DNA from 2 places in the Rhizobium sp. rho-13.1 genome. Region 2 is predicted to be linked to the other one. Evidence: predicted binding sites of a transcription regulator. Region 2 holds the regulator's gene; the other holds the start of a gene.

Region 1 (6,113 bases), on a different contig from region 2:
ATGATGCCCGGCGGTCCCGTCAGTATCAGCCGGGCTGCGATGCCTCGACCACGGCCACGGCTGCCATGTTGACGACGCCACGGGAGGTGACCGAGGGCGACAGGATATGGGCCGGCAGGGCCGTTCCGAGCAGGATCGGGCCGACATGCAGCCCGTCAATCATCTCCTTGACAACGCCAAGCGTGATGTTGGCCGCATCGAGGTTCGGGAACACCAGCAGGTTGGCTTCGTCGGTCAGCGTGCTATCCGGCATGACGCGGCGGCGCAAATGCTCGGAAATCGCGCTGTCGCCGTGCATTTCGCCATCGACCTCTAGATCGGGGGCTGCAAGCCGGATGAGCCGCAGGGCATTGCGCATCTTCGTGGCGCTCTCCGATTCGCGCGAGCCGAAGTTCGAATGCGAGACAAGGGCGGCGCGTGGCGTGATCCCGAAGCGGCGGATTTCCTCCGCTGCCAGCACTGTCGATTCGGCAATCTCTTCGGCCGTCGGATTAAAGTTAACGTAGGTGTCGGTATAGAACGTGTTGCCGCGCTGCGAGATGAGCAGGCTCATGGCAGAGAAGTCGCGGACATTGTTACGCTTGCCGATAATCTGGCGGACAACGCGTAGGTGCCGCTCGTAGCGGCCTTCGAGGCCGCAGATCAGTGCATCGGCGTCGCCACGCTTCAGCGCCAGTGCGCCGATGACGGTGGTGTTGGTGCGCACGATGGTACGGGCTGCCTCCGGGATGACGCCGCTGCGGCCGACCAGCGAGAAATAGAGGTCGGCGTAATCGCGGAAGCGCGGATCGTCTTCCGGGTTGATGACTTCGAAGTCGGTATGCGGGCGGATTTTGAGGCCATAGCGCTTCAGGCGGGTCTCGATGACGCTGGGGCGGCCGATGAGGATCGGCACGGCCGTGTTTTCCTCGAGCAGCACCTGTGCGGCGCGCAGCACGCGTTCGTCTTCGCCTTCGGAAAACACGACGCGCTTCGGCTGAGCGAGCTTGGCAGCTGCAAAGATCGGCTTCATGACGAAGCCGGAGCGGAAGACGAAGCGGTTGAGCGTGTCGAGATAGGCATCGAAATCGGTGATCGGGCGAAGCGCCACACCGCTCTCTTCCGCAGCCTTGGCGACGGCCGGGGCGATGCGCAGGATCAGGCGGGGATCGAAGGGCGAAGGGATCAGGTATTCCGGGCCGAAGATCGGGGTCTCGCCGGTATAGGCGCGGGCGGCAACATCCGACGGTGCCTCGCGGGCAAGGGCTGCGATGGCGCGCACTGCCGCCATCTTCATTTCCTCGTTGATCGTCGTCGCGCCGCAATCCAGCGCGCCGCGGAAGATGTAGGGGAAGCAGAGGACGTTGTTGACCTGGTTCGGGAAATCCGAGCGCCCGGTGCAGATCATCGCGTCGGGCCGGGCGGCGCGGGCGAGTTCCGGCATGATTTCGGGGTTGGGATTGGCAAGCGCCATGATCAGCGGCTTTTCGGCCATCTGTACCAGCAGTTCCGGCTTCAGCACGCCGGCGGCCGACAGGCCGAGGAACACATCGGCGCCGCCGATCGATTCGGCCAGCGTCCGCTTGTCGCTCGGCTGGGCATAGACCGACTTCCACTCGTCCATCAGCACGTTGCGGTCGGTGTAGACCAGGCCCTCGATATCGTGGACCCAGATGTTTTCGCGCTTGGCGCCCAGAATGACCAAAAGGTTGAGACAGGCGAGTGCGGCAGCGCCTGCACCGGATGCGACGATCTTGACGTTCTCGATCGTCTTGCCGGCCAGCTCCAGGCCGTTCAGTATGGCGGCGGCGACGATGATCGCAGTGCCGTGCTGGTCGTCGTGGAAGACCGGGATCTTCATCATCTCGCGCAGCCGGCGCTCGACGTCGAAGCATTCGGGCGCCTTGATGTCCTCGAGATTGATGCCGCCGAAGGTCGGCTCCAGTGCCGAGATCGTCGAGACCATCTCGTCGACGGTCGGTGCCTCGATCTCGATGTCGAAGACATCGATGCCGGCGAACTTCTTGAACAGGACGGCCTTGCCTTCCATCACCGGCTTTGAGGCCAGCGGACCGATATTGCCGAGGCCAAGCACGGCCGTGCCGTTGGATATGACGGCCACGAGATTGGCGCGCGAGGTATATTCGGCAGCCATTTCAGGGTTGTCGCGGATGGCGAGACAGGGAGCGGCGACGCCCGGCGAATAGGCGAGCGCTAGGTCGCGCTGGTTGCCGAGCGGCTTCGTCGCCTGTATCTCCAGCTTGCCCGGACGAGGATAGCGATGGAAGAAAAGCGCCTGTTCGTCGAGGTCACCGCTGGTCATGTTCTTCTGTGCCTTCGATGCATCCTGCGGGTCCATCACGCTTCTCCATTACCATTCGTCTAACGATTTCACGTCACTGCATACAACAATCCTCGGGGGTGCACAGTACGGAATTGTGGCATGGCGGCAAGATTTTGCCGATGCGCGGCGGGGTAAGCTACGCCATCTTCGCGCTCGAATTGGATATGATGTCATCTTCCTGAAACACGAGTCTGATTATTCCGGGCACAGCGAAGATTGGGGCACGGGCATTACGTTCGTGGAGACATTGATGGACACTCGACACTTCCGAACCCTGTTCATTTCCGACGTTCATCTGGGATCGAAGGCTGCCAAGGCTGACTATCTTCTCGACTTCCTGCGCTATCACGAAGCCGATACCCTGTACCTCGTCGGCGACATCATCGACGGCTGGCGGCTGAAGCGCAGCTGGTACTGGCCGCAGGATTGCAACGATGTCGTTCAGAAGATCCTGCGCAAGGCGCGCAAGGGCACGCGCATCGTCTACATCCCCGGCAATCACGACGAATTCCTGCGCGATTTCCCGGGTAACCATTTCGGCGGTATCGAGGTCGCCGAACGGGCGATCCACACCACCGCCGACGGCAAGACCTATCTCGTGCTGCACGGCGACGAATTCGATGTGGTGGTCCGCAACGCCCGGCTGCTCGCTTATCTCGGCGACTGGGCCTACGACGTCGCCATCGTGCTGAACATCGCGCTCGCCAGCATTCGGCGCCGGCTCGGCATGCCTTACTGGTCGTTCTCAGCCTGGGCCAAGCAGCAGGTCAAGCATGCGGTCAACTTCATCGGCGAGTTCCAGCGCGTGGTGGCCGAAGAGGCCAAGCGCAATCATGCCGACGGGGTCATTTGTGGCCATATCCACCATGCCGTCATCGAGGACATCGATGGCCTGCGCTACATCAACACCGGCGACTGGGTTGAAAGCTGTACGGCGATTGCCGAGCATGAGGATGGAAGCTTCGAACTGATCACCTGGCGCCAGATCCTCGACGCCAAGCCTGCTACAGCCGTTGCCGAGAGCCGCCAGGATCGTCTGCCGTCGCGCCCGGCCATGGACCTTGCGCTGATGATGGCCGAAGCAAAGGCGGCGTCCGGGATGACCGCTGCCGAGTGAGCGGACAACGCCCTCCATCTCTTTGAATTTCCCGCCGATCTGAAGGCGCCGCCGTAGGCGCGATCGCGAATGCGTGGTAGGGAATCAGCGTTTCCAAATCAGGCATTGTCATGATTCCCGCAACGATGACTTCGACGGGCAGGGAGGCTCCTGCCTATTTCCGGCTGCGCAGCGCCCTGTCCTATTGTGCCCCGCTGATCGTCAACGGCATCGCCCTGCCGTTCTTTCCGGTTTTCCTCGCGACACTGAAGTTCAACGACCAGCAGATCGGTATCATTCTCGCCTTGCCGATGGTCGTGCGGGTGCTGGTCGCGCCGGTCGTGGCGCTGTTTGCCGACAGGATGCGGGAACGGGCGACGGTGCTTCTCTGGTCCGGAGGCCTGTCGCTGTTGACCGCGATCGCGCTGTTCTGGACCGACGACTTCGCGACCGTCCTGTTGGTCTATGCGCTGCAGGGCGCCACCTATGCGCCTTACCTGCCGGTGGTCGAGTCGATTACCATCTCGGGAGTCCGCCGCTGGGGCATCGATTACGGTTCGACCAGGGTGTGGGGATCGATCGCCTTCATTGTCTCGACACTGATCGGCGGGCAGGTGATCGGCGCGTTCGGCGGCAGGATGGTTTTGCCGCTAATGGTCATCGGCTTCATCCTGACGACTGTCATGGCGCTCTATTGTCCCCGCATCGGGCCAACGCGGCGTCGCGGCCTGCCGCTCGACATCAAGGCGCCGCCCATCGGCAATGCGCTCAGGAATCCGCGCCTGCTGCTGACCATGATCGGCGTTTCGGTCCAGCAGGCAAGCCATGCGCTGTTCTACACATTCGCCTCGATCTACTGGCACCAGATCGGTTTTTCAGGCACGCAGGTGGGGATACTCTGGAGCGCCGGGGTGGCGGCCGAGGTGACGATCTTCTTCCTCTCGAAACGGCTGGGACGCCGGTTCAGTGCCTGGACCCTGATGCGCTTCGGCGCGGCGATGTGCGTCTGCCGGTGGATCGTCTTTCCGATGGACCTCGGCTTTGCAGGCCACTTCGTGCTGCAGTGCTTTCACGCCTTCACCTATGCCTGCGTCCACATCGGCGTGCAGCGCCGCATCGTGGCGACGGTGCAGGAAACGCAGGAGGCGTCCGCGCAGGGCGTCTACTTTTTCTATAATGGCATGTGTCTCGGCATCGCGACTATCGCCTCCGGCTATGTCTACGGCTGGCTCGGCACGTCGGGTTTCTACCTGATGGCGCTGATCGCGGCTGCCGGGCTCACCATGATCGTCGTCGCCTCCCGCCTTCAGCCCCACAATTCCGAGAGCGGTGGAAAGACCAGCGAGCCCTCGTAGCGCAATCCGGGTTCGCGGTCGCGGGAAAGCAGCAGCGGTCCGTCGAGATCGACGAAGGCCGCGTCCTGGGCCAGCATCAGCGCCGGTGCCATCGCCAGCGATGTGCCGACCATGCAGCCGATCATGATCCGGAAGCCGAGCCGTTCGCCCTCTGCCTTCATGCGGAGGGCCTCCGTCAGCCCGCCTGTCTTGTCGAGTTTGATGTTGATGGCGTCGTAGCGGTCGCGCAGGCTTTCGAGATCGCCGGTGTGATGGACGCTTTCGTCGGCGCAGACGGGGACGGGCCTTCTGATAGTTGCCAGCAGCCTGTCGTTGCCGGCGGGCAGGGGCTGCTCGACCAGGGCAATCCCTGCTTCGGCGGAGATCTCTAGGTGGCGGGCAAGATTGTCTTCCGTCCATCCTTCATTCGCATCGAGGATGATAGCCGATTGCGGCGCTGCAATGCGTACCGCGCGGATACGGCTTTCGTCATCGGAGGTGCCGATCTTGACTTTCAGCAGGGCGCGGTGCGCCTGTGCGCCGGCTGCTGCCGCCATGACCTCGGGCTCGCCCAGCGAAATCGTAAAGGCGGTCGTGCGAGGCTCCATCGTCGAGAGGCCGATGGTCCGCGCCACCGATATACCGGAGCGCTTTGCCTCGAGATCCCAGAGCGCGCAGTCGACGGCGTTTCGGGCAGCGCCGGGCTTCATGGCGACCGCCAACTCTTCGCGAGTCATGCCTGATTCGACGGCAGTCCGGACCGACTCGATCTCCGAAATGACACTTTCGATTGTCTCGCCGTAGCGCCGATACGGCACGCATTCGCCACTTCCCTGCCATTCGCTCTCGCTAATGTTGCATGTGACGACCTCCGCTGTGATCTTACTGCCACGCGAAATTGTGAATGTGCCGGCGATCGGCCAGGAATTCATTTGGACATTGAGAAGGCGTGACATATCTGCTCTTTCTGCGGCACGAGACTGTAGATCGTTTCTGTATAGTCGCGTAATGAGCGGGATGCGATACATCGCTGAGTCGGCATGATGCCGCCAATCTGAAAGACGCATGAGTTTGAGCGTAGCTGAAAACATACCGGATGCGCCGACGATCGACGATGAGGCCGATGGTTCCGGTCATCGTTACCGGCTAGCAGGCAATTGGCGCAGCGCCAGCATCCACGGCGTGCTGCGACGAATAGACGACCTTTCCAAGCGCACGAGCGGCGGTGATGTTGTCATCGACCTGACCGGCCTGTCCGATGTCGACACTGCGGGCGTGCTGCTGATCCGCAGGCTGAAGCTCAGCCAGGAATCGCACGATGCGACCGTCACGATCGAAGGATCGAACGACCACATCGACG
Region 2 (6,113 bases):
GTTGCGCACGCCACTGGCCTCGCTGCGCGGCTTCATCGAGACCATCCAGGGGCCAGCGCGCAACGATCCCAAGGCGCAGGAGCGCTTTCTGGCGATCATGTTCGATCAGGCGACCCGCATGAGCCGGCTGGTCGACGATCTCCTGTCGCTGTCGCGGCTCGAGTTGAAGTCCCATCTGGCGCCGGACCAGAAGGTCGATCTCGTGCCGCTGCTTGGCCATGTGCGCGATGCGCTGGTGCCGCTGGCGATGGATCTCGATGTCACTATCAATTTGCATATGCCGTCAGGCAAGGCGGAGGTGACCGGTGATCGCGACGAACTGGTGCAGGTGTTCGAAAACCTGATCGAGAATGCCTGCAAGTACGGTCAGGAGGGCAAGCGCGTCGACGTGACGTTGCGCAACAAGCCCGGCGAGCCTGTGGAGGTCACCGTGTCCGACAGCGGCGGCGGAATTCCGGCCGAACACGTGCCGCGCCTGACCGAGCGGTTTTATCGCGTCAGCGTCGAAAACAGCCGGTCCAAGAAGGGCACAGGCCTCGGGCTCGCCATCGTCAAGCACATCCTGACCCGTCACCGGGCCAGGCTGATCGTCAAATCCGAAGTCGGCCGCGGCACGGATTTCACGGTGCGCTTCTGAATAACCCGGTGACACCTTATTCGAGGCTGCGAAAATTGAATTAATTCAATGATTTCGATTGTCATAATTGTTTCATTGGGCTGACATAAAAGGGCGAGCATTAGGCCGATATCAAAAAGGGCCTCGAAAAGGCGAAACCCGTTGCCGTCGCCGCGCCGAGCAGACCTACGTTCCGTGACGCCTTTCAATTTGAGGATAGAAAATGGTTTCGACACACATTCATTCCGCCTACGACGAAGATTTGAAATTCCTGACGCGGCGCATCTCCGAGATGGGCGGCCTTGCCGAGCAGATGGTCGGTGAATCCGTCCGCGCGCTGGTCAATGGCGATGTCGGGCTGGCTCAGAAGGTCATCTCTGACGATACGATCCTCGATCATGCCGAGCGCGAAGTCGGCGACAAGGCGATCCTGACGATTGCCCGCCGCCAGCCGATGGCTGCCGACCTGCGCGAAATCATGGGCTCGATCCGGATCGCCGCCGATCTGGAACGCGTCGGCGACCTCGGCAAGAACACGGCCAAGCGCGTTATCGCCGTGCAGGGCACCGGCGTACCGCGCAGCCTGGCACGCGGCATCGAGCATCTGTCCGAACTGGCGCTCGTCCAGTTGAAGGAAGTTCTCGACGTCTACACGACCCGCTCGCCCGACAAGGCGGTCTCCATCCGCGAGCGCGACGAGGAAATCGACGCGATGTATACCTCGCTGTTCCGCGAGATGCTGACCTACATGATGGAAGATCCGCGCAACATCACCACCTGCACGCATCTGCTGTTCTGCGCCAAGAACATCGAGCGCATCGGCGACCACGCCACCAACATCGCCGAGACGATTTTCTACATGGCGACCGGTGCATTGCCTGAGGGCGACCGCCCGAAGGACGATACTGCCAATACCGTCGGCGCCATGACGGAATAGGCCTGAAGGGTTTTTGAAGGAGAGCGGGCCCCATGGTTCCGAGAGTTGCCGTCGTAGAAGATGAAGAAGCGCTGAGCGTGCTGCTGCGCTATAACCTTGAAGCAGAAGGTTTCGAAGTCGATACGATCCTGAGGGGCGATGAAGCCGAGATGCGCTTGCAGGAGCGCATTCCGGATCTCCTGATCCTCGACTGGATGCTGCCGGGTGTTTCCGGCATCGAACTTTGCCGCCGCCTGCGCATGAAGCCGGAGACCGAACGTCTGCCGATCATCATGCTGACGGCGCGTGGCGAAGAAAGTGAGCGCGTCCGTGGCCTTTCCACCGGTGCAGACGACTATGTCGTCAAGCCGTTCTCGACGCCGGAACTGATGGCCCGTGTCCGCGCCATGCTGCGCCGCGCCCGCCCGGAGGTGCTGTCCAGCGTCCTTCGTTGCGGCGACATCGAACTCGACCGCGAGACGCACCGGGTACATCGCAAGAGCCGCGAGGTTCGCCTCGGCCCGACGGAGTTCCGCCTGCTGGAATTCCTGATGGCATCGCCAAGCCGGGTGTTTTCCCGCTCGCAGCTGCTCGACGGCGTCTGGGGCCATGACATCTACGTCGACGAACGCACCGTTGACGTGCATGTCGGCCGGCTGCGCAAGGCCCTGAATTTTTCCAACATGCAGGACGTCATCCGCACCGTGCGCGGCGCCGGCTATTCCATGGAAGTCTGAGGCTGGAGTGCAGGCGCCGATGATGGTGCCGGTGCCATCCAGTCGGTGCATTTAGCGGGCTGACACTACTAGGGTTGGCAATCATGCATTGCCAGCCATCTGCCCGGGGTCATACCGAAGGCGGCCCGGAAATGGCGGGTAAAATGTGCCTGATCGGCAAACCCCGCTTCTGCAGCGGCTCCGGCAAGGCCATAGCCGGCACCTAGCAGCCGCTTGGCTCGGTCAAGACGACGCATCACGAGATAACGGTGCGGACTGGTGCCGAAGGCCCGCCGGAACTGCCGCGACAGTTCGTAACGGTCCAGACCGCTGATCGCCTCCAACGTTTCGGAACTGACACCCTCTTCGCAATGCTCGGTCAAAAAATCACGCGCCAGCAGGACAGCTGGGCGATCGATTCTCGTGGGTGCTTTCCTCGGGTCGTCGGCCTGTCGGAAGAGTCCCGCCGTCAGCCGCGCAACCGCGTCGTCCATCGCCAGATCGTTCGGCGCATGGTCGAGATCCGAAAGGACGTCCGCCAGCGCAGACAATAGGCCAGCGTCAGTCACGACGGGATCGCGGACGAAGGGCAGGGCCCGATTGCCCACCTCGAGGAGGCCGACCACCGCGGGCGGCAAATAGAGCATCCGGTAGATCAGTCCGTCGTCGGTGCCTGCCGCGCCATCGTGGACTTCATCGGGATGCAGAACGATCACGTTGCCGGGACGGCTAAAGCGCTCCGCGCCGCGATAGCGGAACGTCTGGACACCACGGAGGGTCAGACCCAGTGCATATGTGTCATGTCTGTGCGGCGAAAAGCCGTTGCCGTGAAAGCGCGCTTCCATGCGCTCGATGCCGTGGCTGGACGCGGCGATGCTCAATCCGTCGCGAAAACCGATCTTGCACGAACGTTCAAGACCGAGGGCATGGGCAGGCGCTATTCGATCGGTTCTTTCGATGCCTTCCATGGAGTTCTTGTACATGTTCGATACCAAAATCGCGATTGTCATCCGCCATGACCTCGCTACCTGGCAGAAGCTCAACGTCACGGCCTTCCTTGTGAGCGGGATCACTGCCCAGTCGCCGGAAATCATCGGCGAAGCATACCGGGATGCTCTCGGCCATGTCTACAGTCCCATGAGCGTTCAGCCGATGGTCGTGCTTGTGGCGGATCAGGACGTGCTAAGGACTATCCACAAGCGCGCGCTGGAACGCCAGGCGCGAGTATCGGCCTATATCGAAGAAATGTTCGCGACAGGTCACGATGCCGCCAACCGGGCCGTATTCCTCGAGTTCGGTCCCGACACCGCCAGGCTGGTCGGCATCGCGCTGCGGGCCGAAAAGAAGCTCGTGGACAAGATCGTCAAAGGTGCGAGTTTGCATCCCTGACACGTTTCTGGGCCATCAAAACCTGAAACGCAAAACGGGCCTCGCGGCCCGTTCTCTGTTGTCGTTTTTACCCGGCTTAGCGGGCGGCGCGACGGCGCTCGTGAACTGGCTGGTACGCCAACTTCTGGTGGTATGTGCAGTAGGGAGACTGATCTGGCGATTCATGACCGCAGAAGTGAAAGTCGTCCTTCAGCGGATCGCCGACCGGCCACTTGCAGGTGCGTTCCGTCAGGTCCGTCAGACCAATGCGGCGGGCAACCGGCGCGATGGCATTGGAGGATGGGCGGAACTGCACGGGTGCCGTTGCGTCTAGCTCGGCATCTTCCTTGACCATGGTTGCGCCTTCGGCACGAACCGTCGAGCGCGGGGCGGCAGGGCGGGCGCCAAAGGTGGTCGGCCGGGCGGGAGCAACGTTACGCTTGGTGGAGCGCGCCGTCGACGATGTGCCGCCGGCCTTTGCTCGGCCTGGCAGGCAAAGTCGATGCACCTTGCCGATGACAGCGTTACGGCTGACGCCGCCGAGCTGCGCCGCGATCTGGCTGGCGCTCAATCCTTCGGCCCATAATTTCGTGAGCCTTTCGACGCGCTCGTCCGTCCAATTCATGCTTGTCTCCGACTGCGTTCATGATGGCGGAATCCTTCGCCATTGCCTCGAATGCTATCGAGGCACAAAACGCTCTTAAATTGTGGTGACTAGGTCCGCCGCATTGCAGTCTAGTAATCAAGATTTAACCTAGTGTGAGGCTGACTCCGTGACAAGAGTCGCGGGAATCGCGGAGAATCGATTTCCAAGTTTTCCCCAACTTGCTGCCTACTGTGGTATTTCTGCAATAGCCTTAATGCCCGTCTCCAGACCCTCACGATATGGCTTTTGCCGCAAGGTTAAAATCAACTATTCGTTGACTAATCCACTGTTTGTTGACATGGTTCCGCGGAACGACAATAGTGCCCAAGCCGCCGCAAGGCGGCATTTTTCATTGCCGACGGCGGCGTTGCAGGACAACAGCCGTCACGTCCTGATCGATCGAAGGAATTGCGCCATGGCCGAAGCCGCGCCACTCTACGACACCTATATGCGCGCGCCCCTGCGGTTCGAGCGAGGCGAGGGCGTATGGCTGATCACGGAAACGGGCGAGCGCTATCTGGATTTCGGCGCCGGCGTCGCCGTGTCGTCGCTCGGTCATGGACATCCGCACCTTGTCGAAGCGCTGAAGACGCAGGCTGAAAAAGTCTGGCACCTGTCGAACCTCTATGAGGTCCCGGGCCAGGAAATGCTTGCCAGGCGGCTGACCGATGCGACCTTCGCCGACAAGGTGTTTTTCACCAATTCCGGTGCCGAGGCGCTCGAATGCGCCATCAAGACGGCCCGCCGCTACCAGTATTCGAAGGGCCATCTGGAAAAATTCCACATCATCACCTTCGAAGGCGCCTTCCACGGCCGGACGTTGGCGACGATCGCTGCCGGCGGCCAGGAAAAATACCTCGAAGGCTTCGGCCCGAAGGCCCCCGGCTTCGATCAGGTTCCGTTCGGCGACCTCGAGGCCGTCAAGGCGGCGATCTCGGATGCGACCGCAGCGATCCTCATCGAGCCGGTGCAAGGCGAGGGCGGCGTTCGCCCGGTTGCCAAGGAGTTCATGCGTTCGCTTCGCGAACTCTGCGACGAGCACGGCCTGCTGCTGATCCTCGACGAGGTCCAGTCCGGCGTCGGTCGCTCCGGCAAATTCTTCTCCCACGAATGGTCTGGCATCACGCCTGACATAATGGCCGTGGCCAAGGGCATCGGTGGCGGCTTTCCGCTCGGTGCGTGCCTCGCCACTGCAGAAGCTGCCTCCGGTATGAAGGCCGGCACCCACGGCTCGACCTATGGCGGCAATCCGCTGGCCATGGCCGTCGGCGGCGCGGTGCTGGACGTCATTCTTGCCGAAGGCTTTCTCCAGCATGTCAACGACGTATCCCTGGTCTTCCGCCAGGGGCTGGCATCGCTCAAGGACCGTTATCCCGACATCATCGAAGAGGTGCGCGGCCAGGGGCTGCTGCTCGGTATCAAGGCGGCGATCCCGGCTGGCGAACTGCTGCATGCCATACGTGCCGAACACCTGCTGGGCGTTCCCGCCGGCGACAACGTCATTCGCCTGCTGCCGCCTCTCATCGCTACTGCCGAAGACGCCCGCGAAGGTCTCGCCCGCATCGAGCGTGCCGCAGAAGCATTGCGCGCCCAGAAATCCCGCAAATCGGCTTGAATTCTACGTCCGTGGGTTCCGGGCTTCGTGCCCGCCACGGGCGTTTTCATTTTTGGAGCACAGCTAGACATGGCCTCCCCGAAACACTTCCTCGATCTCTCGACTGTTGCGTCAGGCGACCTGCGCAAGATCCTCGATGACGCAATCCTCCGCAAGAAGGCGACAAAGGCTGGTACTGCCGGCCGGCCGCTGGAAGGCAAGATGCTGGCGATGATCTTTGAAAAGCCCTCGACCCG

What was found. The regulator PhoB, encoded in region 2, activates phosphate uptake and scavenging genes when phosphate is short. The targets are predictions, from matches to a motif close to TGTCATNNANCTGTCAT.
Region 1: EQW76_RS02875 (UDP-2,3-diacylglucosamine diphosphatase) is a predicted target of PhoB. The motif match lies at 2,492-2,508, and genes of this name have one in related genera.

The regions. Positions count from the first base shown of each region.
Region 1 covers NZ_SCFL01000001.1:545,018-551,130, reverse strand. Annotated here, with positions in the region: gene EQW76_RS02880 (NADP-dependent malic enzyme) at 26-2,338, opposite strand; gene EQW76_RS02875 (UDP-2,3-diacylglucosamine diphosphatase) at 2,574-3,440, shown strand; gene EQW76_RS02870 (MFS transporter) at 3,551-4,774, shown strand; gene dgcA (N-acetyl-D-Glu racemase DgcA) at 4,726-5,709, opposite strand; gene EQW76_RS02860 (ABC transporter permease) at 5,819-6,113, shown strand, end outside.
Region 2 covers NZ_SCFL01000002.1:375,120-381,232, forward strand. Annotated here, with positions in the region: gene phoR (phosphate regulon sensor histidine kinase PhoR) at 1-637, shown strand, start outside; gene phoU (phosphate signaling complex protein PhoU) at 840-1,553, shown strand; gene phoB (phosphate regulon transcriptional regulator PhoB) at 1,586-2,269, shown strand; gene EQW76_RS08295 (AraC family transcriptional regulator) at 2,338-3,216, opposite strand; gene EQW76_RS08300 (DUF2000 family protein) at 3,230-3,637, shown strand; gene EQW76_RS08305 (GcrA family cell cycle regulator) at 3,714-4,241, opposite strand; gene EQW76_RS08310 (aspartate aminotransferase family protein) at 4,678-5,877, shown strand; gene argF (ornithine carbamoyltransferase) at 5,947-6,113, shown strand, end outside.